One region of the Streptomyces sp. NPDC001606 genome, then DNA from elsewhere that is predicted to be linked to it. Evidence: riboswitches for the same ligand, from Rfam matches in the RefSeq annotation. Region 1 holds a riboswitch; each other region holds the start of a gene.
What was found. Region 1 has a riboswitch for cyclic di-AMP ahead of ACWCV9_RS31985 (transglycosylase SLT domain-containing protein). Riboswitches for the same ligand answer to the same signal wherever they lie in the genome.
Positions count from the first base shown of each region.

Region 2: another riboswitch for cyclic di-AMP. It lies ahead of ACWCV9_RS22300 (C40 family peptidase); the one in region 1 lies ahead of ACWCV9_RS31985 (transglycosylase SLT domain-containing protein).
Region 3: another riboswitch for cyclic di-AMP. It lies ahead of ACWCV9_RS24620 (M23 family metallopeptidase); the one in region 1 lies ahead of ACWCV9_RS31985 (transglycosylase SLT domain-containing protein).

Region 1 covers NZ_JBSFHC010000023.1:5,362-15,446, reverse strand. The annotation lists gene ACWCV9_RS31995 (FAD-dependent oxidoreductase) at 1-997, shown strand, start outside; gene ACWCV9_RS31990 (HAD family hydrolase) at 1,117-1,929, shown strand; gene ACWCV9_RS31985 (transglycosylase SLT domain-containing protein) at 1,965-2,453, opposite strand; cyclic di-AMP (ydaO/yuaA leader) riboswitch at 2,459-2,638, opposite strand; gene ACWCV9_RS31980 (polyprenyl synthetase family protein) at 3,171-4,181, shown strand; gene ACWCV9_RS31975 (LolA family protein) at 4,442-5,641, shown strand; gene ACWCV9_RS31970 (ABC transporter ATP-binding protein) at 5,720-6,748, shown strand; gene ACWCV9_RS31965 (ABC transporter permease) at 6,735-7,649, shown strand; gene ACWCV9_RS31960 (flavodoxin family protein) at 7,639-8,253, opposite strand; gene ACWCV9_RS31955 (NUDIX hydrolase) at 8,336-8,884, opposite strand; gene ACWCV9_RS31950 (hypothetical protein) at 9,108-10,085, shown strand, end outside.
Region 2 covers NZ_JBSFHC010000012.1:133,157-141,244, reverse strand. The annotation lists gene bioD (dethiobiotin synthase) at 1-616, opposite strand, end outside; gene ACWCV9_RS22330 (adenosylmethionine--8-amino-7-oxononanoate transaminase) at 618-1,907, opposite strand; gene bioB (biotin synthase BioB) at 1,900-3,108, opposite strand; gene ACWCV9_RS22320 (8-amino-7-oxononanoate synthase) at 3,256-4,383, shown strand; gene ACWCV9_RS22315 (DUF397 domain-containing protein) at 4,451-4,672, opposite strand; gene ACWCV9_RS22310 (helix-turn-helix domain-containing protein) at 4,682-5,542, opposite strand; gene ACWCV9_RS22305 (ATP-binding protein) at 5,766-6,251, shown strand; gene ACWCV9_RS22300 (C40 family peptidase) at 6,303-6,776, opposite strand; cyclic di-AMP (ydaO/yuaA leader) riboswitch at 6,780-6,925, opposite strand; gene ACWCV9_RS22295 (hypothetical protein) at 7,344-7,652, opposite strand; gene ACWCV9_RS22290 (ATP-dependent Clp protease proteolytic subunit) at 7,660-8,088, opposite strand, start outside.
Region 3 covers NZ_JBSFHC010000014.1:111,417-121,501, forward strand. The annotation lists gene ACWCV9_RS24605 (GNAT family N-acetyltransferase) at 1-2,936, opposite strand, end outside; gene ACWCV9_RS24610 (HPr family phosphocarrier protein) at 3,114-3,395, shown strand; gene ACWCV9_RS24615 (GntR family transcriptional regulator) at 3,544-4,230, opposite strand; gene ACWCV9_RS24620 (M23 family metallopeptidase) at 4,428-5,171, opposite strand; cyclic di-AMP (ydaO/yuaA leader) riboswitch at 5,184-5,347, opposite strand; gene ACWCV9_RS24625 (M16 family metallopeptidase) at 5,608-6,996, opposite strand; gene ACWCV9_RS24630 (M16 family metallopeptidase) at 6,993-8,396, opposite strand; gene ACWCV9_RS24635 (DNA gyrase/topoisomerase IV subunit A) at 8,717-10,085, shown strand, end outside.

The DNA.
Region 1 (10,085 bases):
CTGCGACGCGGCCGGGATCCGCCGCCTGGTGACCGACGAGGACATCATCCCGGCGGAGACGTTCATCGCCTATGGCGAGTGGTTCCAGCAGCGGCTGGTCCCCGACCTGGAGCGAGTGCGGGTCGTCTCCGTGGACCGGGACAGGAGCGGAGGCTTCGAACTGAAGCTGGACTCGGGGGAGTTGTTCACCGCGCGCGCGGTCGTCGTCGCCACCGGCCTGTCCGGGCTGGCGCATCTGCCCCCGGAACTGGCCGGTGCGGCGGCCGGCGGCCCCGCCCCGGCGGGCCCGGTCTCGCACAGCTCCCAGCACCACGACCTCGGCCGCTTCGCCGGCAAGGAGCTGATCGTGATCGGCGCCGGCCAGTCCGCGCTGGAGACGGCGGCGCTCGCCGCCGAGGCGGGCGCACGGGTGCGCGTGGTCGCGCGCGGCCGCGGCCGGGTCGCCTTCGGCGCCCCGCCCTGGGACCAGCCGAAGCTGCGCCCCGAGTCCCCGTTCGGCCGCGCCTGGTCGCTGTGGGCGCTCAGCTACCACGCGCAGCCCTACCGCCACCTGCCCGAGGCCACCCGCCACTACCTGGTCCGGCGGGTCCTCGGCCCGCTCGGCGCCTGGTGGCTGCGCGAGCGCTTCGAGAGCGCCGTGCAGGTGCGGGAGGTGCAGCGGGTGGTGAGCGCCGAGGCGCCGGACGGCACCCCCGTCCTCACCGTCCGCACCCACGGCGGCCGTACCGAGCGGCTCACCGCCGACCATGTCATCGCCGCGACCGGCTACCGCGTCGACATCGCGGCGATGGACTTCCTCGGCCATGAGCTGCGCACCCGGCTCGCGCTCAGCCGGGGCACGCCCAAGCTCGGTGCCGGCTTCGTCTCCTCCGTACCCGGCCTGTACTTCACCGGCCTGCCGGCGGCGTCCTCGTACGGCCCGGTGATGCGCTTCGTGTGCGGTACGGACTTCGCCTCCCCGCGCCTGGCGAAGCACCTGGCCGCGGCCCACGGCTGAGTTCTGGCCGACGCGGTGCGTCATCGGCGGGAAGACACACACCAGTTGGGGGTGATCAGCACACAAGTGCGCGCTGTGACAGATGAGTCGGCGGGGCGTGGTGTCCGTATTCTCTGATCATGGCACCCTCCCCCGCATATTCACTCATCGCCACCGACCTGGACGGAACCCTGCTGCGCGGTGACGACACCGTCTCCGACCGGTCGCTCGCCGCGCTCGCGCGGGCGGCGCGGGCCGGTGCCCGGCATCTGGTGGTCACGGGCCGCCCGGCCCCGCGGGTACGGTCCCTGCTGGCCGTGCTCGGCTGCACGGGGCTCGCGGTGTGCGGGCAGGGCGCGCAGGTCTACGACGCCGGGGCCGGCCGTCTGGTGTGGTCGGTACGGCTGGACCGGGAGCTGGCCGAGACGGCACTCGGCAAGATCGAGGCGGAGGTGGGACAGGTCTTCGCCGCCGTCGACCAGGACGGGGTGGACGGGCTCACGCTCATCGAGCCCGGGTACCGGATGCCGCATCCGGCCCTGCCCGCGGTCCGGGTCGGCCGGCGCGACGACCTGTGGTCCGCGCCCATCAGCAAGGTGCTGCTGCGCCACGCCACCCTGTCGGACGACGAGCTGGCGGCCACCGCGCGCGCGGTGGTGGGGTCGCTGGCGACGGTCACCATGTCGGGCCCGGGCATGGTGGAGCTACAGCCGCGCGGGGTGACCAAGGCGACCGGGCTGGCGCTGGCCGCTGAGCGGCTCGGCACCGGCGCCGACCGGGCGCTGGCGTTCGGGGACATGCCCAACGACGTCCCGATGTTCGAGTGGGCCGGGCACGGGGTCGCCATGGCCAACGCCCATCCGGAACTGAAGGCGGTGGCCGACGAGGTCACCCTGTCGAACGAGGACGACGGCATCGCCGTCGTCCTCGAAAGACTCTTCCCTACCGACTGACCGGTTCTTCAGTAGGCACCGGCCGGTCGGGGACCTCAGTACGCGCCGAAGACGTTGTCGATGGACCCGTACCGCGCGGCGGCGTAGTTGCAGGCGGCCGTGATGTTCGCGACCGGGTCGTAGGGGTCGAAGGAGGTGCCGGCCACGTGGTAGGCCTGGAAGGTCGGGTCGATGACCTGGAGCAGACCCTTGGACGGGATGCCCGCGGCGGCGTTGGAGTCCCAGAGGTTGATGGCGTTCGGGTTGCCGGAGGACTCCCGCATGACGTTGCGGTAGATGCCGTTGTAGGTGCCCGGAATGCCCTTCTGGGCCATGATCGCGAGCGACTCGCGGATCCAGCCGTCGAGGTTGTTCGGGTACCCGGCGAGCGTGGTGGAGGCCGTGGCGGTCGTGCCGGTGGCGGCGGACGCGGTGGTGGCGCCGATGAGCGGCAGGGCGAGGACGGCGACGCCGGTGCCGGCGACGGCGAGCGCGCGGACCAGGCGGTTGGTGCGGGGACGGCGGGGCTGAGCGGCAGCAGACATGGGGGCGTTCCTCTCCGGCGCCTGCGAGGTGAGCTGTCGGGTTCGGGCGGGGAGGTGCCCGGCCGTGCCCTGGAGGAGGCATGGCTTCACCCCTAGCCGGGCCGGTGCGGCGTGTGCCTTCCGGTCCGGCGGCTTACCTGGGTCCCCCGCTCCTGCCGTACGAATGGGTTCGTGGATGGGTATGCGGGCGGCGGCAGGATTCGGCGTCCGCCCGACGGCCCGGAACGTATGCGAGAGCACATGTCGGGAACAAGTACTGGATTCACACAACGCACTATTTGACCTTGGTCTGCGCCATATGGGGTACTTGATCCTTTGCGGTTGCCAATGCTCAACTCGCTTGCAGAACAAGGAGGAAGCGGGCCTGCGAGGGAGGGGTGCCCGGGACTGGCCGCGTGACCCAATTCACGGAATAGCAAGTCATTCCAAAACGGACATGAGGGATTCAAGGTATTCATTGGATGTAATGGGTGTAATGGATGTAATGGAGTTGCCCGCAGGGCGCGACAAGGCACATGGAGTTCTGTTAAGTCGATAGATGTCCGTTCTTACCATCCGATCGAAACCTTAGTGATCATGATCCGATGCCGACCGGGCTGGACCGGTGGGCGCTATCGGTGATCGAAACAGGACCGGATACGCTGACTCGAGTGATGGCAGCGACCTATCGACAAACCGTGTAATCGCCAGCAGACACCAGCAGACAGGAGACCCCTCGTGACCGTCGTCGGGCCGTTCGGGCTGAGCGTGCGGGACCAGGCTCTGGAAGCCGATGTCCAGGCCGGATTGACGGCTGTCGAGGAAGGCTTGCTCGAGGCCACCAAGAGCGAGGTCCCGTTCATCACGGAGGCCGCACAGCACCTCGTACGAGCCGGCGGGAAGCGGTTCCGGCCACTGCTCGTCATGCTCGCGGCGCAGTTCGGCGACCCCTACGCCCCGGGCGTGGTGCCGTCGGCCGTCGTCGTCGAGCTGACCCATCTGGCCACGCTGTACCACGACGACGTCATGGACGAGGCCGCCGTGCGGCGCGGCGTGGACAGCGCCAACACCCGCTGGGGCAACTCCGTCGCGGTCCTCACCGGCGACTTCCTCTTCGCCCGGGCCTCCCAGATCCTCGCCGACCTGGGCCCCGAGGCGGTCCGGGTCCAGGCCCTCGCGTTCGAACGGCTGGTCACCGGCCAGATCCTGGAGACGGCCGGTCCCTCGGACGGCCGTGACCCGGTCGAGCACTACCTGGACGTGCTCGCCGGCAAGACGGGCTCGCTGGTGGCGGTCTCCTGCCGGTTCGGCGCGATGATGTCCGGCGCCGACGAGACGGTCGTCGACGTCCTCACCCAGTACGGCGAGCGGCTCGGGGTCGCTTTCCAGCTCGCCGACGACGTCCTGGACATCGCCTCCGACTCGCACGAGTCCGGCAAGACCCCGGGCACCGACCTGCGCGAGGGCATTCCGACCCTTCCCGTGCTCCGGCTGCGCGAGCGGGCGGCCCGGCTGGGTCTGCCCGAGGACATCGCGCTGTGCGAGCTGCTCGACTCCGACCTCAGCGACGACGCCCGGCACGCCGAGGTGCTGACCGCGCTGCGCGCCCACCCCGCGCTGGAGCAGGCCCGCCGGGACACGGTGCGGTACGCGGAGGAGGCGCGGGCCGCGCTGTCGCCGCTGCGGGAGTGCGACGCCAAGGCGGCGCTGCTGGAGCTGTGCGACGCGGTGGTCCACCGCGCCGGCTGACGCCCGTTCGGCGGATGCCGTGCGGGCCCTGTCCGAGCCCTGTGCGGGCCCGACCCCTACGGGTTCGAAGCGGTCGCAGCGCCTCCATGTCATACCCCAGGCGTACATGGAGTTGGCTCCGAGGTCTGACGCTTTCTCATGGCCGATTTGGTGAGATGGAAACCACGGAAATCACCACTCCTCACCGATTCGGGTGAGAATGGCGGCTCAGGTGGACCAGCGTGAGGACAGCCGCCGCCGACGACGGAGGTAAGGCACACATGGCACCGTACGAATCCGACGACGCACCGAGCGCTGCGCGGGACGAGGACGCGCGCTCCGGCCGACGCAAGGCCGCCCGGTACGCCGTGCCGGTCGCGGTGGTGGGAGTGGCGGCGGCCACCATCGGGCTGGTCCCGGCGCTCGCCAACTCCGGCGACCCGGACCTGCCCCGGGTCACCGCACAGCAGCTCATCGAGAAGATCGCCAAGTCGGACGTGCAGCAGCTGTCCGGCACCGTGAAGATCAGCACCGACCTCGGCCTGCCGAACCTCGGCGGCCTGGAGAACAGCCTCGCCTCCGGCGCGGGCAAGGGCGACGGCTCCTCCGCCGACCCGCAGGCCAAGCTCACCGAGCTGGTCTCCGGCACGCACACGCTGCGCGTCGCCGCCGACGGCCCCGACCGGCAGAAGCTGTCGCTGCTGGAGACCGGCGCCGAGTACAGCATCATCCACAACGGCCGGGACGTCTGGGGGTACGACAGCCGGAGCAACCAGGTCCACCACAGCACCAAGGCCGCTGACGGCGCCCGGCACGGGGAGCGCGCGGGCGAGCCGCCGGCCACGCCCAAGGACTTCGCCGACCAGGCCCTGAAGGCGGTGGACGACACCACGTCCGTCACCGTCGACGGCACCGCGCAGGTCGCCGGGCGGGACGCCTACAAGCTGCTGATCAAGCCCAGGCAGTCGGGCACCACGGTCGGCGCGATCAGCATCGCCGTCGACGCGAAGACGGGCCTGCCGCTGAAGTTCACGCTGACCCCGAAGAGCGGCGGCGCCGCCGTCGTCGACGTGGGCTTCACCCAGGTCTCCTTCGCCAAGCCGGCCGCCGCCGCCTTCGACTTCACCCCGCCCAAGGGCGCGAAGGTCACCGAGGACAAGCAGGGCCACAAGGCCCGCGAGCACGCTCCGGCGGGCCGGGACTTCGCCCGGGGGTTCGATCCGGCCGAGGTGCTGGGCAAGGGCTGGTCGTCCGTCGCCACCTTCGACACCGGTGCCAAGGGCGGCCTGCCCACCGGCGCCAAGGGCGGTGACCTCGGCGGCTTCCTCGGCACGCTCGGCGACCAGGTCTCCGGGAAGTTCGGCAAGGGCACGGTCTTCTCCACCCGCCTGGTCAACGCGCTGATCACCGACGACGGCAAGGTGTACGCCGGAGCGGTGACCAAGGAGGCCCTGGTGAAGGCGGCCAACGAGGGCAAGTAGGCCCTGCCGGGGGGCGGGGCCGGGCCCCGGGGAGGCGGCCTTCGCCTCCCCGGGCGGGCACGGGACGAGGGGGAGCCGATGGGCGAGCCGTCACAGGACCTGCGCGCTTCAGGGGACACGGACCCACGCGCCGCTGACCCGCCTGTCCCGGACCCGCACGCCGTGGAGGACGCCCCGCCGTATGCCATCGCCACCCGCGGCCTCACCAAGCGCTACCGCGGCGGACAGCTCGCCGTCGACGGCCTGGACCTGACCGTCCCGGCGGGCAGCGTCTTCGGCTTCCTCGGCCCGAACGGCTCCGGCAAGACCACCACCATCCGCATGCTGATGGGCCTGATCGAGCCGACCTCCGGCACGGCCCGGGTACTGGGCCGCCCGATGCCCCGGGCGGCCCGTGCCGTGCTGCCCCAGGTGGGCGCGCTGATCGAGGGCCCCGCGCTGTACGGCTTCCTCTCCGGCCGGGACAACCTGCTGCGTTACGACGCCGCCGACCCGACCGCCGACCCCCGCACCCGGCACGCACGCGTCGCCGCCGCGCTGGACCGGGTGGGTCTCACCGCCGCGTCCGGCAAGAAGGCGAGGGCCTACTCGCTCGGCATGAAGCAGCGCCTGGGACTGGCCGCCGCCCTGCTCCAGCCGCGCCGGCTGCTCGTCCTGGACGAGCCGACCAACGGCCTCGACCCGCAGGGCATGCGCGAGATCCGCACCTTGGTCCGGGAGTTGGCCGCCGACGGCACCACCGTGTTCCTCTCCTCGCACCTGCTCGACGAGATCGAGCAGGTCTGCACCCACGCGGCGGTCATGACGCAGGGCCGGCTCGTCGTGCAGGGCTCGGTGGCCGAGCTGGCGGCCGGGGCGCGCGGGCGGCTGGCGGTGACCACTCCGGACCCGGCCGAGGCGGCCCGGGTGCTCAAGGAGCTGGGGCTGGCGGACGTCACCACCGACGGCGACCGGGTCACCGGGGAACCACCCGCGCGGGACCTCGCCGAGGTGAACGCGGCCCTGGTCGCGGCCGGCATAAGAGTGCGCGGCTTCACGCTCGAACGGGCCTCGCTGGAGGACGCGTTCGTGGCGCTGACCGGGGAGGGCTTCGATGTCACGGGCTGAGACCCTTCCGGGCGGGGCTGAGACGCTGCCGGGCGCACCCCCGCCCCCGGCCGCTCGCCGCCCCAGCCCGCTCTGGACTCTCGGTCTGCTCCGCAGTGAGCTGTTCACCACCGTCCGGCGCTGGCGCACGCTCGCGCTGCTCGGGGTGCTGGCCGCGGTGCCGGTGCTGATCGGGATCGCGGTGAAGATCGAGACGCGCGGCGGGGTGGGCGGCGACCACCGGGCGGGCGGCCCGGCGTTCATCACGCAGGTCACCAACAACGGCCTGTTCCTGGTGTTCACGGCGCTGGCCGCGACCCTGCCGTTCTTTCTGCCGATGGCCGTCGGTGTCGTCGCGGGCGACGCGATAGCGGGCGAGGCGGGCGCGGGCACCCTGCGCTATCTGCTGGTCGCCCCGGCCGGCCGGACCCGTCTGCTGCTCACCAAGTACGCGACCGTGCTGGCCTTCTGTCTGCTGGCCACGCTGGTGGTCGCGGTCTCGGCGCTGCTGGTCGGCGCGTTGCTGTTCCCGCTCGGCGAGCTGACGACCATATCGGGCACCCGGATCGGCTTCGCCGAGGGACTCGGCCGGGCCCTGCTGATCGCCCTGGTCGTGGCCGCCTCACTGGTCGGGGTGGCGGCGCTCGGCCTGTTCGTGTCGACCCTCACCAACAGCGGCATAGCGGCGATGGCGACCACCGTGGGGCTCCTGATCACCGTGCAGATCCTCGACCAGATACCCCAGCTGCACGCCGTGCAGCCGTACCTCTTCTCGCACTACTGGCTGTCCTTCGCCGACCTGATACGCGACCCCGTCTACTGGGACGACCTGATGAACAACCTCGGCCTCCAGGCCCTGTACGCGGCCGTGTTCGGCTCGGCGGCCTGGGCCCGGTTCACGACGAAGGACATCAGCGCGTAGTCGTGGGCGGTTCCCCGGCCGTCTCGTGCGGGTAGCGCGCGAAGGGTGCCTCCCGGTCGAAGAACGTCTTCGCGCGGGCCAGCGCCTCGGTGTCCTTCAGTACGTCACCGGGTGCGGTGCCGTTGCCGAGCAGCACCCCGCCGAACCGCATGCCCATGTAGGCGGCGGAGTTGTTGAGCGTGCCGATGTAGGGATCGGCGACGGACGGTTCCTCCGCCGCCAGGGCGGCGATGCCCCAGAGGGTGCGGCCGGCCAGGGTCGCCCGGAAGTCCGCGCCGGGCGTGCGCAGCCAGCCCGACCAGTAGTCCAGGTAGCGCTTGGTGAGGCCGGACACCGAGTACCAGTACAGCGGCGAGGCGATCACGATGTCGGTGGCCGCGAGGGTGGCGTCCAGCAGCAGGGCCTCCGTGCTGTCGGACGGCGGCTGCGCGTGGTCGCTGCCGTGCCGCAGGTCCGCGAAGTCGGGCAGCGGATGCTCGGCGAGCCGTATCCACTGCTGCTCGACATCCGCCGGCAGCTGTTCGGCGGCCGCGCGGGCCAGCAGCTCGGTGTTGCCCTCGGCACGGGCACTGCCCAGCACGAACAGGAAACGGCGTGTGGTCATGACTACCCCCAGGGATCACCGGCGGACGGGCACTGCGCAACACAATGCACCTGCATTATATGCACACGCAAGAGAATAGTGCTCAGGTGGAAGACCCGTCACCGGAACCACTGCCGAGCAGCAACGCCATGACACCGACCAGCGTCGCGCTGCTGACGATCTCCCGGCGGGCGATCATCGCGGGCACCCGGGAGAGCGGGATCCACTCCATCCGGTCGGACTCGTTGCGCTCGGTCGGGGCACCGATCCGCCGGGCGTCGTCCGTGCGGAACACGAAATGCCGGGCGTCGGTGATACCGGCGGCGGGCTCCGCGTACACCAGCTCCCGCAGCGATCCCGGGCGCCAGCCCGTCTCCTCCTCCAGCTCCCGCGCGGCCGCCCGCACCGGCTCCTCACCGTCCTCGACCAGGCCCATCGGCAACTCCCACGCCCAGGTGTCCGTGACGAACCGGTGCCGCCACAGCATCAGGACCCGCCGCTGCCCGTCGACGGCGGCCGTCACCGCGACATCCCGCAACCGCACCACGTGGTAGTCGACCCGGGCGCCGTCGGGCTGCTCGACGTCGAGCGACCGCAGACGCACCCAGGGCGTGTCGTATACCGCCCGTTCCCCGTGAACCGTCCACCGCACCACAAACCCCTCCTCGCACCAACGCAGTTGCCGCTGGCTCCCCGAGATCACGGCGAGCGGCATGACCACCATGAACAGCAACCCTCGCGCAGGCGGGACGGCCCGGCATCTGGGACGAGGCTGTGACGTCGCGGTGACGCGTGAGCCGTACCGAGGGGACAGACTGGTGAGTACGACACGAGGGGTACGACCGGATCGCACGGCGGGGGAGAGAGGCACACCGATGGCCCGACTCAGCTTCGAGAAGAAGCGGGCACTACAGCCCGTGGCGCACCCGGCGGCGGTGGCCGTCCGGGTGTTCGGCGCGGGCGACGCGTCGGTGGGCGGCACATCGGTCATGGCGGCCCCCGGGGAGGACATCCAGCAGGCCGTCCTGAACCACCTCCAGCGCCTGGCCATCAGCCTGGGCGCCCCGATACACGCCACCATCCAGGACGACGTCGCCGGCTGCGTGGTTCCCCTGGAGGTCTCGGCGGACGGATCCAGCAGGGTGGCGGGGGAGCCGACGCGGGTGGCGCCGCCGGTACGGCCGCAGAAGCCCGCGGAAGAGTCCGCCCCCGCCCCGGTGATGTCCGCCCCGGCACCGGCAGCCCCCGTCCCGGTGATGTCCGCCCCGGCACCGGCAGCCCCCGAAGCGGAGTCCGTCCTCCCCGACTACACGACCACCCACACCCCTCCCCGCGGATTCGACGCCGTCGCCGAGGAGATGCTGGGCGACGGCCCGCTGACCGAGACCGCGGAGGGCGCCGAGCTGCTGGGCGAGCCGATCGCGCGGATCAACGAGGCCGTGCGGGAAGGGCGTATCGAGCTGGCGGTGGACCTCGTGGACCGTACCGTCGAAGAGGCGACGGCGGCGCTGGGCCCGCACCACGCCGAGGTGCTGCACCTGCGCGAACTCACCGCCTACATCGCCTACCTGGCGGGCGACCCGGTCCGCGCCTTCCGCCTCTCCCTCGACCTCGCCCGCCAGCGCCGGCAGGCGCGGGACGCGGAGGCGGCCTACGGCAATGTGCAGAGCGCGGCGATGGCGTGGCGTGCGGTACGCGACCCCGAGGTGGGGCTGCGGCTCGGCCACGACCTCATCGACCTCTGGACGCACCTCGCCGCGGAGCCCGGCCCCGCCGCCGAAGACCTTCACCCCCTGGACTCGGCCCGCGCCCGCATGATCCGCCTGACGGACAGGGCGGCCCGGCTGGCAAAG
Region 2 (8,088 bases), on a different contig from region 1:
GCGAGCCCGCGCCCGCGGGGATCGCGCCCAGCAGCGGGGCGCCGGCCACCTCCGGCAGGTCGGTCACGTTGCAGCGCTCCGCGAGACCGGGGGAGTCCGGCCAGCTGCCGATCACCACGCCCGCCAACTCCACCCCGCGGCGGCGCAGTTCGCGTGCCGTCAGCTCGGTGTTGTTCAGCGTGCCCAGCCCTGCCGGGGTGACCACCAGGACCGGTGCGCCCAGCAGCCCCGCGGCGTCGGCCAGCGTGCCGCCCGCCGCGTCGAACCGGACGAGCAGCCCGCCCGCCCCCTCGACCAGCACCAGATCGTGCTCGGTGGCCAGCTTGGCCGCCGCCTCGGCCACCTGGTGCGGGTGCACCGGCGCCATCCCGGCCCGCCGGGCGGCCGTACCCGGCGCCAGGGGTTCGGGATAGCGGGCCAGTTCGGTCGCCGTGACCGGGCCCGCCAGCCGGGCGACCTCGTCGGCGTCGCCGCGCTCGTCCGGCCGTACGCCCGTCTGCGCGGCCTTCAGCACGGCGACCGAGCGCCCCGCCGCGAGCGCCGCGGCGGCGACCGCGGCGGTCGTGACGGTCTTGCCGATCTCCGTGCCCGTCCCGGTGATCACCAGTACCGACATCTCATCCCTCCCGCGCCGCGGCGCACACCGCGCGCGTGATCCGTGCCAGATCCTCGTCCGAGGTGACGTACGGCGGCATCGTGTAGACCAGGTCCCGGAAGGGGCGCAGCCACACGCCCTCCCGGACGGCGGCCGCGGTGGCGGCGGCCATGTCCACCTCGTGGTCCAGCTGGACCACACCGATGGCGCCGAGGACGCGGACGTCCCGCACCCCGGGCAGCCCCGCCGCCGCGGCGAGGCCCTCGCGCAGGCCCGCCTCGATCCGCTTGACCTCCGTCTGCCAGTCCTGCCCGAGCAGCAGCTCCAGGGAGGCACAGGCCACCGCCGCCGCCAGCGGGTTGCCCATGAACGTCGGGCCGTGCGCCAGCACCGGGACCTCGCCGCGCGAGATGCCGTCGGCCACCCGGGCGGAGCACAGCGTCGCCGCCAGCGTCAGATAACCGCCGGTCAGTGCCTTGCCCACGCACATCACATCGGGGCTGACACCCGCGTGGTCCGCCGCGAACAGCGCGCCCGTGCGGCCGAAGCCGGTGGCGATCTCGTCGAAGACGAGCAGCACGTCGTGCGCGTCGCACGCCTCGCGCAGCACCCGGAGGTACGCGGGGGAGTGGAACCGCATTCCGCCCGCGCCCTGCACCACCGGCTCCACGATGACCGCGGCGGTCTCGTCGGCGTGACGGGCGATCAGCTCGCGCAGCCGGTCGGCGTACGACTCGTCGTACTCCGCGGGCGGTACGTCCGCGAACACCTGGCGGGGCAGGACACCGGACCACAGCTGGTGCATCCCGCCCTCGGGGTCGCACACCGACATCGGGCTCCAGGTGTCCCCGTGGTAGCCGCCCCGCCAGGTCAGCAGCCGCTGCTTGCCGGGCCGGCCGAGCGAACGCCAGTACTGGAGGCACATCTTCACCGCGACCTCGACCGACACCGACCCGGAGTCGGCCAGGAAGACATGCTCCAGGCCCTCGGGTGACATGTCGACAAGGAGCTTGGCGAGCCGGACGGCGGGCTCGTGGGTGAGCCCGCCGAACATCACATGGCTCATCCGGCCCAGCTGGTCGCGCACCGCCTCGTTGAGCACCGGGTGGTTGTAGCCGTGGATGGCCGACCACCACGAGGACATGCCGTCGACCAGCTCGCCCGAGCCGTCCGCGAGCCGCAGCCGGACCCCGCTCGCCGACTCCACGACGAGCGGTTCGGTCCGTCCGGGCATCGGGCCGTACGGGTGCCAGACGTGCCGGCGGTCCAGCTCCAGCAGCTCGGACACGGCCAGGCCGGGCAGCTCAGGCATTGGGCGCGAGGTCCGTTCCGGCGCCCCGGCGGCGGACGGCGACCAGATCGGGGCGCGGCTCGTTCGCCGCCGCGGGCGTCTCCGCCGTACCGCAACCGGCGCCGGCCTCGTGCGCACCGCACCCGGAACCCTCGTGCGAGCCGCAGCCGGCGCTCTCGTGCGAGCCGCACACCGAGCCGCAGCCCCCGGCGGCCTCGGCCCGGTGCTCCGGCAGCGTCACCTGGTCGGTGCCCTCGACCTCGAACCCGGCGTCCGCGATCATCTCCAGGTCGGCCTTGCCCGCCTGGCCCTCACTGGTCAGGTAGTCGCCGAGGAAGATCGAGTTGGCCAGGTGCAGCGCGAGCGGCTGCATCGTGCGCAGATGGACCTCGCGGCCGCCGGCGATGCGCACCTCGACGTCCGGGCAGACGAACCGGACCATCGCCAGAATCCGCAGACAGCGCTGCGGGGTGAGGTTCCACTCCTTGGCCAGCGGGGTGCCCTCGAACGGGATCAGGAAGTTGACCGGCACCGAGTCCGGGTCCAGCTCGCGCAGCGAGAAGACCACGTCCACCAGGTCCTCGTCGCTCTCGCCCATGCCCGCGATCAGCCCGGAGCAGGCGGACAGCCCGGCCGCGTGCGCCTTGTTCACCGTGTCCACCCGGTCGGCGTACGTGTGGGTGGTGGTGATGTCCCCGTACGTCCCCTCGGACGTGTTCAGGTTGTGGTTGTAGGCGTCCGCGCCCGCCTCACGCAGTCGCTCGGCCTGGCCGTCGGAGAGCAGCCCGAGGCAGGCGCACACCTCGACGCCCTCGTTCTGCTCCTTGATCGTCTTGATGGTCTGCGAGACCCGGTCCACGTCCCGGTCGGTCGGCCCGCGCCCGCTGGCCACCAGACAGACCCGCTTGGCGCCGCCCGCGAGCCCCGCCGCGGCCGCCTGGGACGCCTCGTCCGGCTTGAGCCAGGTGTACTTCAGGATGTCGGCCTTGGAGCCCAGCCGCTGGGAGCAGTAGGAGCAGTCCTCCGGGCACAGCCCCGACTTCAGGTTCACCAGATAGTTGAGCTTCACCCGGCGCCCGAACCAGTGCCGGCGCACCTTCCCGGCCGCGGCCACCACGTCGAGCAACTCGTCGTCCGAGGTCGCCAGCACGGCGAGCGCTTCCTCGCGGGTCGGCAGCTCGCGCCGAAGCCCCTTGTCCACCAGCGTGTTCAGCAGGTCCATGAGATCCGATCCTGTCCTACGGACCCGCTCCCGGCCAAGGAGAGTTTGCACAACGCTGACAGTTCACCGTGTGGGTATTGCCACACCTCGCGCTGCCCGTCGTGCCGCTAGGGTCTGTCCGCTACCTACAAAAGCACCGGAGGACCCATGGCGTTCGGCTGGATCGACGAGCAGGCCGAGGCGCGTCGCCGCGCCGGACTCGTACGCACCCTGCGCCCGCGCCCCGCCGAGTCACCGCTGCTGGACCTGGCCAGCAACGACTACCTGGGCCTCGCCCACCACCCCGAGACCGCCGAGGGCGCGGCCGCGGCCGCGCGCACCTGGGGCGGCGGTTCCACCGGGTCCCGGCTGGTCACCGGCAGCACCGAGCTGCACGCCGAGCTGGAATGCGAACTGGCCGACTTCTGCGGATTCGAGGCGGCCCTGGTCTTCTCCTCCGGGTACGCGGCCAACCTGGCCGCGGTCACCGCGCTCGGCCCGTACGGCTCGCTGATCGTCTCCGACGCGGGCAACCACGCCTCGCTCATCGACGGCTGCCGGCTCGCCCGCGGCGAGCGCCAGGTGGTCGGGCACGCCGACCCGGACGCGGTGCGCAAGGCGCTCGCCGGGCACGCGGGCCCGGCGATCGTCGTCTCCGACACGGTGTTCTCGGTCGACGGGGACCGGGCGCCGCTGGCCGCGCTGGCCGAGGCCTGCCGGGAGCACGGCGCCGGACTGGTGGTGGACGACGCCCACGGCCTGGGAGTGCTGGGCGACGGCGGCCGGGGCGCGCCGTACGCGGCGGGGCTCGCCGGGGCGGAGGACGTGGTGGTCACGGCCACCCTGTCCAAGTCGCTGGGCAGTCAGGGCGGGGTCGTGCTGGGCCCGGCACGGGTCATCGACCATCTGGTCAACGCGGCCCGGACCTTCATCTTCGACACCGGGCTGGCGCCCTCCGCGGTGGGCGCGGCGCTCGCGGCACTGCGGCTGCTGCGCCGCGAGCCCGGGCGGGCGGCCCGGGCTCGCGAGGTCGCGGCGGAGCTGCACGCACGGCTGACCGCCGCGGGGCTGGAAGCGGTGCGTCCGGACGCCGCGGTGGTCTCCGTGCGGGCTCCGTCCCCGGAGCAGGCGGTGCGCTGGGCTGCCGACTGCCGTACGGCGGGGCTGGCCGTGGGCTGCTTCCGTCCTCCTTCCGTGCCCGACGGCGTGTCACGGCTGCGGCTGACCGCTCGCGCGGACCTCTCCGGGGCAGAGATCGAACGCGCGGTACGGGTGATCGACGAAACGCGACCATGAGTCGGCGTGACACGGCCGTGCTTCGCACAAACAGCGGTCAGTGGTGTCGGTCGGTGATCGGATCTGATCAGAGAGCGGTGACGAACCCGGCCCAGGTCTGGGGCGAGAAGAGCAGCGCGGGCCCGCCCGGGGCCTTCGAGTCGCGCACGGCGAGCAGCCCGGCCGGTGGGCCGGAGCGCGGCCGGGCCGTCTCCACGCAGTTGTTGGCTCCCGTGCTGTAGCTGCTGCGCAGCCAGTGCACGTCGTGCAGGTCGGTACTGGCAGGGACGTTCCGAGGCAGTGCGGTCATGGTGCCTCCCTACGCGCCGTCGCCTATCTGGGCGAGGTAGTCCAACGAGTCCTCGGGGGAAAGGGCGTGGAACTGAAGGGTGGTGAAGGCCTCCGAGTAAGCCATGAGGTCTTCTTTCCGTTCCAGGTAGAGGCTACTCGTCAATTGGTCGAGAACAACTACATCTAGATCAGAAGTGCTCGGAAATGAGAAGATAACGAAAGGCCCGGTGAGGCCGATATGTGCTCCGGCGTCGAAGGGCAGCACCTGGAGCCGCACTTGGGGCAGCCGGGCCGCCTCGGCCAGCCGCTGAAGCTGCCGGGCCATCACCTCGGGACCGCCGACCTCGCGGCGCAGCACCGCCTCGTCCAGTACGGCGCTCAGGGCCAGCGGCGGGTCGGAACGCAGGACGTCCTGGCGGGCCAGCCGCACCTCCACCAGCGCGTCCAGGCGCTCCTCGTCCAGGTCCTTCACGGCGGCCCGGGTCACCGCGCGGGCGTACTCGGCCGTCTGGAGCAGCCCGGGCACGACCGTGGTCTCCAGGGTGCGCATCGCGCTCGCCTGCGACTCCAGGCTGATGAAGTCGCGATAGGTGGGCGGGATCACCCCGCGGTACGCGTGCCACCAGCGGTTCCGGCCGCCCGTGTCCTCGGACCCCGCCAACATCATCAGCATCTCGCGCAGTTGGCCGTCGTGGACGCCGTAGGCGTCGAGCAGTAACCGCAGATCGGCCGGTTTCACGCCGCTGGCGCCGGTCTCGATACGGCTCACTTTCGACTGGTGCCAGCCGACCAGCCGGGCCGCCTCACCGCTCGTGAGCCCGGCTCCGGTACGCAGCGTACGCAGTTCGTCGCCCAGTTTGCGGCGCCGCACCGCCGGACCGTTCTGCATGGGCTGCTCCTTACTCCGTCTGCTCGCCTCCCTGCCGCTGGAATACGGTCTCGCGTCGCAGAGTTCACCGCTTCGAGCGACAGATATATGCATATCTCGGTGGATCGCCCCCCGTGACCGGCCGGGTGATGGCAGTCTGACGGGCAAGCACCAGTCCGGGACCGTACTCGAACCGGCCGCTCCATGCCGGACACCGGTCCCGTGGGAAAGGGACGACGTCGCCATGGCAGACCATCTGGAAGCATCCGTCACTCTGCCGAGCGATCCCGCCTCGGTCTCCGCCGCCCGCTCCTATGTCGTGGGCACGCTCGCGGAGTGGGGCCTCCCCTCGGACGCCGACATCGCCGACACGGTACGGCTCATCGTCTCCGAACTCGCCACCAACGCCGTGCAGCACACCTTCGGGCAGTCACCCACCTTCACGGTCGACCTCGCGCTGGACCGTGACGAGCAGCTGCGCATCGGGGTCACGGACAGCCATCCGCGCTTTCCGAAGAGACTGCCCGCTGCCGTGCAGCAGGACAACGGCCGCGGCATGGTCATCATCCGCTGGCTCACCGCGGAGTGCGGAGGCCGGCTCCGTGTCCGGCCCACCCGGGAGGGCGGCAAGACGGTCTCGATCGAACTCCCCTGGGCCGTCCCCGCCGAGCCGGTACCGACGGCGGCGCAGCGCCCGGCGGCGGCCCGTCGCGCCGACATCCGGCGCTGACGGCGTGCGGAGCGGCCACGGGCCCGAGGCCGCTCCACAGCCGGTGCCGGGTCAGCTGACCCGGCCGTACCAGACGCTCCGGGTCCAGATCTTCTGGAGCCTGACCACGTCGCCGGACTTCGGGGCGTGCCAGATGTTGCCGTGGCCGGCGTAGATGCCGACGTGGTAGACGCTGGAACCCGAGTGGAAGAACACCAGGTCGCCCGCCCTGCGGTTGCGGGCCGAGATGTGGTGCGTCTTGTTGTACTGCCCGGCGGCGGTGCGCGGCAGGGTCTTGCCGGCCTTCTTGAACGAGTAGAGCGTCAGACCCGAGCAGTCGAACCGGCGCGGTCCGGTGGCCCCCCACTGGTAGGGGGCGCCCTTCTTGGAGGCCGCGACCTGGAGCGCCTTCGAGGCCAGGGTCGCCGCCGAGGCGTCGGCGGACAGGCCCGGCACCGCGATCGAGCCGCCCACGGCGGCGAGGGTGAGAGCCGAGGCCGTACCGGCCCGGGCCATGAGCGACGGGACACGATTGAGCGCAGTCATGCGCAACCCTTCGTCAGCCGCCTGTGAAGGATGACCTGTCGGATTCGGGCTGGCGAAGTTGCCCGGCCGCATCGCTGCGGCTTCACCCCAAGGGTTGCTCGGCACGCCCGTTCGTCCGCGACGAACGTCCGCGTCGGCGACCCGTCTTGCTTGGGTCCTCCACTCCTGCCGATCCACTCCTGTCGACCGGTCATCCGGGTGGCGGCAGGACTCGGCGTCCGCCCGGACCGCCCCGCCGCGGTGGCGGGGGCTTGTCGTCAGACAGGGATCTTGGCTTACCGCTGTCCGAAAATCCCAATGAAATCGAGGATTTGTGGCGTTACTCACCACTCACCCGTTCGGGTGGACAGTGTTCCGTTCGAGCCGCCGTCAGATCCCGGACGTAGCCCCGGACCTGGGACGCAGTGGTTCCGGATGAGGCTCAAACATGGTTCGTGCGCAACTCGTGCGGACCGGAAACGGCGCCGGATATACACCGGTCGGCCGTACATCGTTCGGACCGTTTCCCGTCCGCCCCGAACGCCGCGTGTCGACGTCCGGGACCGGTCGGACCGCCGCCGCGTCCGGTCAGCCGGCGCCGTCGGACGGGAGCGCGACGCGCGCGGTACGGCGCTCGCCGTCCAGCACCCGCAAGGCCCGTGCCAGCGTGTGCCCGTGCAGCTCCGTCTCACCCCGACGGTGCATCAGGTCCAGCGCGTCCCGCAGCTCGGTGGCCTTGCGCACCAGCGCCTGCGCCGCGCGCAGCCCGTGGTAGGTGTTCCCGGCGCGCGCGGGATTGATCCGGCCGAGCAGATCGACGGACTCCAGGTAACGGTCGATCAACTCGCCCTCGGCGCGGGTCAGCGCGGGCAGCGGCGGCAGTTCCGGTGGCAGCATCGCGGGTTCACCCCGCGTCCGGGCCGGCGAGCGCGCCACGCCGGCCGGGCACGATGCCGTCCACCAGGCCGTAGGCCAGCGCCCCGTGGGCGTCCAGCACCAGGTCCCGCTCCAGGTCCCGGTGCACCTGCTCCGCCGTGCGCCCGGTGTGCCGTACCAGCATCTCCTCCAGCAGAGCCCGGGTGCGGGCCAGCTCCTCGGCCTGGATGACCAGGTCGCTGGGCCGGCCCCGCACGGGCTCGGGCAGCCGCGGCTGGTCGATCACCATGCGGGCGCCCGGCAGGGTGAACCGCTTGCCCGGGGCGCCGGCCGCGAGCAGGACCGCGGCGTAGGAGGCGGCCTGGCCCAGGCAGTAGGTCGCCACGTCGCAACTGACGTACTGCATCGTGTCGTAGACCGCGGTCAGCGCCGCGAAGGTGCCGCCGGGGGAGTTGAC
Region 3 (10,085 bases), on a different contig from region 1:
TGCGGGGCGACGACGACCGGTTCCAGGGTGACCGCCACCACCTCCGGGTGGTCGTCCACCAGCCGGGAGACGCGCAGCAGCAGCTCCTCCAGCGCGGGGGTGTCCACGGGGGTGGACCCGCGCCAGCCGAAGAGCAGCGGGGCGGTGCGGATGGACCGCACCAGGGAGGCGGCCTCCCGGTCGGTGACCGGGATCAGCCGGTGCGCCATGTCCCCGAGCAGCTGTGAGGCGGCCCCGGCGAGCCCGAAGGACAGCACGGCCCCGGCCGCCGGGTCGATCACGGCGCGTACGACGGTGTCGACGCCGCGCGGCGCCATGCCCTGTACCACCGGGCGCAGCTCCTCCGGCGCCCCGAACAGCTCGGTCAACTCGGCGTACGCCCGGCGCAGTTCCTCCTCACCGGCGAGGTCCAGCCGGACCCCTCCGAGGTCCGCGCGGTGCCTGAGGTGCGGGGCGGTGGCCTTCAGGGCGACCGGGTAGCCGAGGGTGCGGGCGGCCTCGGCGGCGGCGTCCGGGGTGGGCGCGGGCAGCGCCCGGCGCACGGGTATGCCGTACCTGCCGAGCAGCTCGCAGGTCTCCGCCTCGGAGATCGTGAGGCCCTCCCCGCGCGCGAGCAGCTCCCCGATGAGCCGGGCGGCCCCCTTCTCGTCGATGTCGTCGTATTCGGGCACCTTCCCGGGATCGGCCGCCTCCCGCCGCCACTGCGCATACCGCACGGCCTCGGCGAGCGCCCGCACGGCACGCTCGGCGGCGGGGTAGGCGGGAATGAGACGGCCGTCCTCGGGGAGGGCTGGCACGGACGGGGGGACATCTGGTCCGGGTGCTGGCGTGGCGGCCTCAGGGCTGGGTGCCGGCGCGGGAGGCTGGGTGCCCCCTGCCGGAGCGGCGGACGAGGTGCCGGGTACAGGTGCGACGGCCTGCGAAGCGTTGCCGGGCGAGGGGGCCTGTGGGGCAGTCCTGGGCGTGGGGGGCTCGGATGCGGTGCTCGCGGCACCAGCCTCAGTGCCCTGCCCCGCTGCCACGGCCCGCGGCGCGGTGCCGGGTGCCGGTGTTGCGGGTTGGGGGGCCGTGCTGGTCGCGGCCGAGAGCGCTTCCGCCAGGCCGCCCAGTTCCACGTGCACCACCAGGACCGGCTTCCCCGGCACCGCGGCCGACGCCGACCTGAGCGCCTCCGCCAGCTCCGCGTCCCCCGGCGACCCCTCACCGATCGCGGGGATCGCCGTCACCACGACGGAGTCGACCGTGTCGTCCGCCAGCGCGGCGCCCAGCGCCCGGTGGAAGTCCTCCGCCGTCGCCGCCGTGGTCAGGTCCACCGGCCGCGCCGGCCGCAGCCCCTCCGCCAGACACCGGTCGTACGTCAGCACGCCCAGCGACTCGGAGTTGCCGAGGATCGCCACGCGCGGGCCGGCGGGCAGCGGCTGCCGGGCGAGCAGCAGGCCCGCGTCGACCAGCTCGGTGATGGTGTCGACGCGGATCACCCCGGCCTGCCGCAGCAGCGCGGAGACGGTCGCGTACGGCAGCCGGGTGGCCCGTACCGTGTGGCCCTGCGGCGCCGTGCCGGTGCCCTGCACCACGACCAGCGGCTTGGCGGCGGCCGTGCGCCGGGCGAGCCGGGTGAACTTGCGCGGGTTGCCGATGGACTCCAGGTACATGAGGACGACGTCGGTGTCGTGGTCGTCGTACCAGTACTGGAGGACGTCGTTGCCGGAGACGTCGGCGCGGTTGCCGGCGGACACGAAGCTGGACACGCCCGTCACCCCGGTCACCCCTCCACCGCGCCGGTGCAGCCGGGACAGCAGGGCGATGCCGATGGCGCCGGACTGGGTGAACAGGGCGATGCGGCCGGGGCGGGGCATCTCGGGCGCCAGGGAGGCGTTCAGCCGGACGCCGGGGGCGGTGTTGATCACCCCGAAGGCGTTGGGGCCGAGGATCCGCATGCCGTACGTGCGCGCCTGCCGGACGAGCGCCCGCTGGCGCTCGCGTCCCTCGGCCCCGCTCTCGGCGTATCCGGCGGAGAGCACGACGAGTCCCTGGACGCCGTGCTCCCCGCACTCGGCGACCACCGCGGGCACGTGCTCGGCCGGTACGGCGACCACGGCGAGGTCGACGGGGCCCTCGATGTCCCGCACCGAGCGGCGCGCGGGCACGCCGTCGACCTCCTTGAGATCCTCGGGGAAGGCCCGGTTCACGGCGTACAGGCGGCCGGGGAAGCCGGCGTCGCGGATGTTGCCGAGGACGCTGCGGCCGACCCCGCCGGGGGCGCGGCCGACGCCGACGACCGCCACGGAACCGGGGACCAGGAGCCGGCGTACCGAGTGGGCCTCGGCGCGCTGTTCCCGCGCGCGCTGGACGGCCAGGGACCGGTCGGTGGGTTCGAGGTCGAACTCCAGGCGGACGACGCCGTCCTCGAAGCTGCGCTTCTGGGTGTACCCGGCGTCCGTAAAGACCTTGATCATCTTGGTGTTGGCAGGCAGCACCTCGGCGGCGAAGCGGCGGATGCCCCGCTCGCGCGCGACCGCGCCGATGTGCTCCAGGAGCGCGGAGGCGACTCCGCGGCCCTGGTGGGCGTCCTGCACCAGGAAGGCGACCTCGGCCTCGTCGGCGGGGGCGGAGGCGGGCATACCGTCGGCGCCGATGCGGTCATAGCGTACGGTGGCGATGAACTCGCCGCCGACGGTGGCGGCGAGCCCCACCCGGTCCACAAAGTCGTGGTGCGTGAAGCGGTGGACGTCCTTGGCGGACAGTCGTGGGTACGGCGCGAAGAAGCGGTAGTACTTCGACTCGTCCGAGACCTGCTCGTAGAAACTGACCAGGCGGTCGGCGTCATCAACGGTGATGGGCCGGATGCGCGCGGTACCTCCGTCGCGCAGCACCACGTCCGCCTCCCAGTGGGCGGGGTACTCGTACCGGCCGTGCCGGTCCGCCGAGGTCTGCATGGGCCCCAGAGTACGGCTCGCGTACGACAACGGCGCGAGGCAGTCTGTGGAGGACGAAAACCCGGACCGAGGCCGCGGTCCGGGGACACACCGGGGTGGACGCGGGTCCGCCCCGGGCACGCTTCACGATATGGGAAACTGGTCTAGACAACCCTGAACTCCGAAGGGCAGCAACACATGGCTGAGCGCCGCGTCAACGTCGGCTGGGCCGAGGGCCTCCATGCCCGCCCCGCCTCCATCTTCGTCCGAGCCGCCACGGCCGCAGGCGTCCCGGTGACGATCGCCAAGGCCGGGGGCAACCCCGTCAACGCGGCCTCGATGCTGGCTGTCCTGGGCCTGGGCGCCCAGGGCGGCGAGGAGATCGTCCTCGCCTCCGACGCCGAGGGCGCGGACGCCGCCCTGGACCGGCTGGCCAAGCTGGTCGCCGAGGGCCTGGAAGAGCTGCCCGAAACGGTCTGAACATCGGCCCACTGAATGCCGGAGCCGCGTCGCCCATTTCCGGGCGGCGCGGCTTCCTTCGTTTTCCGCGACGATGCGAGCACACCATAATTCGGGCAGCGGAAATACACTGCCACCGAATTACTCTTCTTTGTATACGGCGTCCGTGTTAATGCCGCAGGCTCGGCGTGTTTACGGCATGTTGCGAAGTCCTCACACGTTCCGCCGCGGCGGAGAAACGGAGTCGGTGCGCGGCCGTGGTGCGTTCGGTGTGCAGGGCGGTGAGCGCACGCGCGCGCTCGCCGTCGCCGCGCGCCACCGCGTCCACGATCGCGCCGTGTTCCCCCCAGGAGTCCACCGGGCTCGGCGGGGCGTCCACCGTGTACATCCAGGCGATCTTGTGCCGCAGCTGGGTGAGCATCGAGGTCAGCGAGGGGCTGCCGGACGCCTGGGCGAGCGTCTCGTGGAACCAGCCCCCCAGCGAGCGCAGATCCTCGCTGTGACCTCGCCGGGCCCGCTCCTGGCCCAGCCGGACGAGGCCGCGCAGCACCTTCAGATGGGCCTCGGTGCGCCGCTGCGCGGCCCGCGCCGCCCCGAGCGGCTCCAGCAGCATCCGCATCTCCAGCAGGTCGGCGGCCTCCTGCTCGGTCGGCTCGGCCACGCACGCGCCCGCGTGCCGGCGGGTCACCACGAAGCCCTCGGCCTCCAGGGTGCGCAGCGCCTCGCGGACCGGGACGCGGGAAACGCCGTAACGGCGGGCCAGGACTTCCTCGGTGAGGCGGCCGCCGCGCTCGTAGACACCCGCGACGATGTCGTCCCGGATGGCCGTGCACACCGAGTGCGCCGGAATACGCATGACCGACCTCCGCCTTAATCCCCGTGAAACGTCGACGATGGACGTGTGTTCCGTGACTCTATTGCAATGAGCCGGAATTTCCGACGGCGAGCCGGAATCCAGGGATATTTTTTGGACAGCGGATCAGGCGGACACTGCGAAAAACGGCGAAAGCCCCGGCCGATGGGCCGGGGCCGCCGATGCCGGGCGAGGCCGGGTCAGACGCTCACACCGTGCGAGCGGAGGTAGGCGACGGGGTCGATGTCGGAGCCGTACTCCGGGGTCGTACGGGCCTCGAAGTGCAGGTGCGGTCCGGTGACGTTGCCGGTCGCGCCGGACAGCCCGATGTGCTGGCCCGGGGTGACCTTCTGACCGACCGTGACGCCGATGGACGACAGATGCCCGTACTGGGTGTACATGCCGTCGGCCATCCGGATCACGATCTGGTTGCCGTACGCGCCGCCCCAGCCGGTGGAGACGACGGTGCCGGAGCCGACCGCGAGCACGGGCGTGCCGGTCGCCGCGTGGAAGTCGATGCCGGTGTGCGAGCCGGAGGACCACAGGGAGCTGCTGGCCTTGTAGCCCGTGGAGACGTAGGAGTGCGCTATCGGCGCGACGAAGGCGTTCAGCCGCGCGCGCTCGGCCGCGCGGGCGGCACGGGCCGCGGCCACGCGCTCCTGCTGGGCCTTCTGCGCCGCCGCCCGCTCGACCGCCTGCTGCTGCGCGGCCTCCTTCTGGGCGGCCGCCTGCGCGTCGATGTGCCGGGCGACGTCGTCGCTGACGGTGAGGACCGGGGTGAGGCCGGTCTGCTCGACGGAGTTCTCCGTGGCGAGCGCCGGGGAGGCCGCGAGGGTGCCGATGACCCCGGTGGTGGTGAGGGCCGCGACACCGGCCGCCTGAGCGGTGGTGCGCTTGACCCGGCCGGGCTTGCGGTGCTTCCCGGTGGCGCACATGAACGCCATGAAGTGGCTGTTCCTTTCCTTCCCTCTCGCCTACCGGGTTAGCTGACGGGTTCGGAGCAGGAAGGTCTCCTACGGACCCCCTCGCTCACGCGCGGGCGTCCGATTCACCCCAGGGACTGCTGTGGGTCCCCGGCTCCCCTGGCTCGCGCCGTACGGGGACTCGGCGATGGCTGTCCGGTGCCGCGGGCGCGGCGCACTGTCTACCGACGAACAGCCCGGACGACGCTAAGGGGCGGCGAAGTCAAACCCCAAACGGATCACCGCTTTTGTAGTGCATCCCACAGGGCAGACGGGCAACCTCCGTCCCAAACCGGGCATCTGGGGAACACGGTGCAACAGCCGGGAATGCCGTGGGGCCCTGACGGCCCGTAGGTCGTCAGGGCCCCACGCCCGTGCACTGCCGCCGGGCCATGGCCGGCCGCCGCGCGGCGTTCGGCTAGTCGGCCGCCACCACGGTGACTTCACCGATGCCGAGCGCCTCGACCGGCGCCTTGATCTGCGCGGCGTCACCGACGAGCACGGTCACCAGGCGGTCCACCGGGAAGGCGTTCACGACGGCCGCCGTGGCCTCCACCGTGCCCGTCGCGGCCAGCTGCTGGTACAGCGTGGCCTGGAAGTCGTCGGGCAGGTGCTGCTCGACCTGGTCGGCCAGGGTGCTCGCGACGGCCGCCGCCGTCTCGTACTTCAGCGGCGCCACGCCGACCAGGTTCTGCACGGCGACGTCCCGCTCGGCGTCGGTCAGGCCCTCCGCCGCGAGGGTGCGCAGCACCTTCCACAGGTCGTCCAGGGCCGGGCCGGTGTTCGGGGTGTCCACCGAGCCGCTGATCGCGAGCATCGACACGCCCGTGCCGTCCGGAGCCGACCTGAGGACCTGTCCGAAGGCGCGCACGCCGTAGGTGTAGCCCTTCTCCTCACGCAGGACGCGGTCCAGGCGGGAGGTGAGGGTGCCGCCCAGGCAGTAGGTGCCGAGCACCTGCGCGGGCCACACCCGGTCGTGCCGGTCGGAGCCGGCCCGGCCGATGAGCAGCTGGGTCTGGACGGCGCCGGGCCGGTCCACGATCACCACGCGCCCGGTGTCGTCGGCGCTCACCGGCGGCACGGGGCGCGGCTCGCCCGGGGTGCCGGTCCAGGCGCCCAGGGTGTCGCCGAGCAGCGCGTCCAGGTCGACACCGGTGAGGTCGCCGACCACCACCACGGTGGCCGTACCGGGGCGCACATGGCGGTCGTAGAAGGCGCGCACGGCCGCCGCGTCGATCTTCTCGACGGTCTCCTCGGTGCCCTGACGCGGCCGGGACATGCGCGAGGTCGCCGGGAACAGCTCCTTGGAGAGTTCCTTGGCGGCGCGCCGGGAGGGGTTGGCCAGCTCGTGCGGGATCTCGTCCAGGCGGTTGCGGACCAGCCGCTCGACCTCGCTCTCGGCGAAGGCGGGCGCGCGCAGCGCGTCGGCGAGCAGGCCGAGGCCCTTGGCCAGACGGGAGGCCGGGACCTCCAGGCTGAGCCGGACACCGGGGTGGTCGGCGTGCGTGTCGAGGGTGGCGCCCGCGCGCTCCAGCTCGGCCGCGAACTCCTCGGCCGAGTGCTTGTCGGTGCCCTCGGAGAAGGCCCGCGCCATGATCGTGGCCACGCCGTCCAGGCCGGCCGGCTCGGCGTCCAGCGGCGCGTCCAGCAGCACCTCGACGGCGACGACCTGCTGGCCGGGGCGGTGGCAGCGCAGCACCGTCAGGCCGTTGCCCAGCGTGGCGCGCTCCGGGGCCGGGAACGCCCACGGCCTGGCCTCGCCCGGCTGCGGCTGGGGGTGGAACTCCATGGTGGCGAGCTCGGTCACTTGGCCGTCTCCTCGTTCTCGTTACCGGCCTCTACGGTGGCTTCCTGCTCCGGGTCCTCGCCGCGCCCCGCCTCCTCGGTGTGCTCGGCGGACTCGGGGGACAGCGGCTCGTAGACCAGCACCGCGCGGTTGTCGGGGCGCAGCCGGGCCTGGGCGACCTGCTGGACCTCCTCGGCGGTCACCTCCAGGACGCGCTGGACGGCGGTGAGGGCGAGCTGCGGGTCGCCGAACAGGACGGCGTACCGGCACAGTTCGTCGGCGCGGCCGGCGACCGTGCCGAGCCGGTCCAGCCACTCGCGCTCCAGCTGGGCCTGGGCGCGCTCCATCTCCTCCGGCGTCGGGCCCTCCTCGGCGAACCGGGCCAGCTCCTCGTCGATGGCGGCCTCGATGACCGGCACCTCGACGTCACCGGAGGTCTTCACGTCCAGCCAGCCGAGGGAGGGGGCGCCCGCCAGGCGCAGCAGGCCGAAGCCGGCCGCGACGGCCGTACGGTCGCGGCGCACCAGACGGTTGTACAGCCGGGAGGACTCGCCGCCGCCGAGCACGGTCAGGGCCAGGTCGGCCGCGTCGCACGCGCGCGTGCCGTCGTGCGGGAGGCGGTAGGCGGCCATCAGGGCGCGCGCCGGGACCTCCTCGACGACGACCTCGCGCAGCTGCTCGCCGATGATGTCCGGCAGCGAGCCGTCACGCGGCGCGGGCTTGCCGTCGTGGGACGGGATCGAACCGAAGTACTTCTCGACCCACGCCAGGGTCTGCTCCGGGTCGATGTCGCCGACCACGGAGAGCACCGCGTTGTTCGGCGCGTAGTAGGTGCGGAAGAACTGGCGGGCGTCCTCCAGGGTGGCCGCGTCCAGGTCCGCCATCGAGCCGATCGGCGTGTGGTGGTAGGGGTGGCCCTCCGGGTAGGAGAGGGCGGTCAGCTTCTCGAAGGCGGTGCCGTAGGGAACGTTGTCGTAGCGCTGGCGGCGCTCGTTCTTGACGACGTCGCGCTGGTTCTCCATGGACTCGTCGTCCAGGGCGGCCAGCAGGGAGCCCATGCGGTCGGCCTCCAACCACAGGGCCAGCTCCAGCTGGTGGGCGGGCATGGTCTCGAAGTAGTTGGTGCGCTCGAAGCTGGTGGTGCCGTTGAGGGAGCCGCCGGCGCCCTGCACCAGCTCGAAGTGTCCATTGCCCTTGACCTGCGCCGAACCCTGGAACATCAGGTGCTCGAAAAGGTGAGCCAGGCCGGTACGCCCCTTGACCTCGTGGCGGGAGCCGACGTCGTACCAGAGGCAGACCGCCGCCACGGGGGTCAGGTGGTCCTCGGAGAGCACCACGCGCAGACCGTTGGCCAGGCGGTGCTCGGTCGCTGTCAGGCCCCCGGAGCCTGCCTCGGCTGTGGTCGTGTGACCCATGGGCATGTACGTCCCTTCGCGAGCGGAGGCGGTTGTGGAAACCGCGCTTTTCCTGCCGGTCCTGCCACTGTATGCAAAGCGTGCGGGGGCCCGGCGAAGTTCCCGCGGGACGTACGCCCACAGCGGATCACGTAGCCTGCGACACGCGCGCCACGCGGCGGCTCACCGGCACCGTCCGGGACCGCACGGACCGGGCCGTGCCCGCGTTGTCGGTGGCACGGTCCACAATGGTCCGCGACAGATCCGTCAACCGCTTCAGCAGCACGAGCGAGCCGAGGGGTGCGCGTCCCGTAGGCGAGCGAACCGATCAGGAGGAGCCGGCAGCGATGGCCCGCCGCAGCACGAAGACCCCGCCGCCCGACGATTCGTACGAGGAGAAGATCCTCGACATCGACGTCGTGGACGAGATGCGTGGCTCCTACCTCGAGTACGCCTACTCGGTCATCTACTCGCGCGCCCTGCCGGACGCCCGCGACGGCCTCAAGCCGGTGCACCGCCGGATCGTGTACCAGATGAACGAGATGGGCGTGCGTCCCGACCGCGGCTATGTGAAGTGCGCCCGCGTGGTCGGCGAGGTCATGGGCAAGCTGCACCCGCACGGCGACGCGTCCATCTACGACGCCCTGGTGCGCATGGCACAGCCGTTCTCCATGCGCCTGCCGCTCGTCGACGGCCACGGCAACTTCGGCTCGCTGGGCAACGACGACCCGCCGGCCGCCATGCGGTACACCGAGTGCCGGATGGCCGAGGCGACGGGCCTGATGACGGAGTCGATCGACGAGGACACCGTCGACTTCACGCCCAACTACGACGGCCAGGAGCAGGAGCCGGTGGCCCTGCCCGCCGCCTTCCCGAACCTGCTGGTCAACGGCGCCTCCGGCATCGCGGTCGGCATGGCGACGAACATGCCGCCGCACAACCTGCGCGAGGTCATCGCCGCCGCCCGCCATCTGATCAAGTACCCGAACGCGGACCTGGACGCGCTGATGCGGCACGTCCCCGGCCCGGACCTGCCCACCGGCGGCCGGATCGTCGGGCTGGCCGGCATCCGCGACGCGTACGCGACCGGCCGTGGCACCTTCAAGATGCGCGCGACCGTCTCGGTCGAGGCGGTCACCGCCCGCCGCAAGGGCCTGGTGATCACCGAACTGCCCTTCGCGGTCGGCCCCGAGAAGGTCATCGCGAAGATCAAGGACCTGGTCAACGCGAAGAAGATCCAGGGCATCGCGGACGTCAAGGACCTCACCGACCGCGAGCACGGGCTGCGCCTGGTCATCGAGATCAAGAACGGCTTCGTGCCCGAGGCGATCCTGGAGCAGCTGTACAAGCTGACCCCCATGGAGGAGTCCTTCGGCATCAACAACGTCGCCCTGGTGGACGGCCAGCCGCTCACCCTGGGCCTGAAGGAGCTGCTGGAGGTCTACCTCGACCACCGCTTCGACGTGGTCCGCCGGCGCAGCGAGTTCCGCCGCGGCAAGAAGCGGGACCGGCTGCACCTGGTCGAGGGTCTGCTGACCGCGCTCGTCGACATCGACGAGGTCATCCGGCTGATCCGGTCCAGCGACAACTCCGCGCAGGCCAAGGAGCGCCTGATGCAGCAGTTCTCGCTGAGCGAGGTGCAGACGCAGTACATCCTCGACACGCCGCTGCGCCGGCTCACCAAGTACGACCGCATCGAGCTGGAGGCGGAGAAGG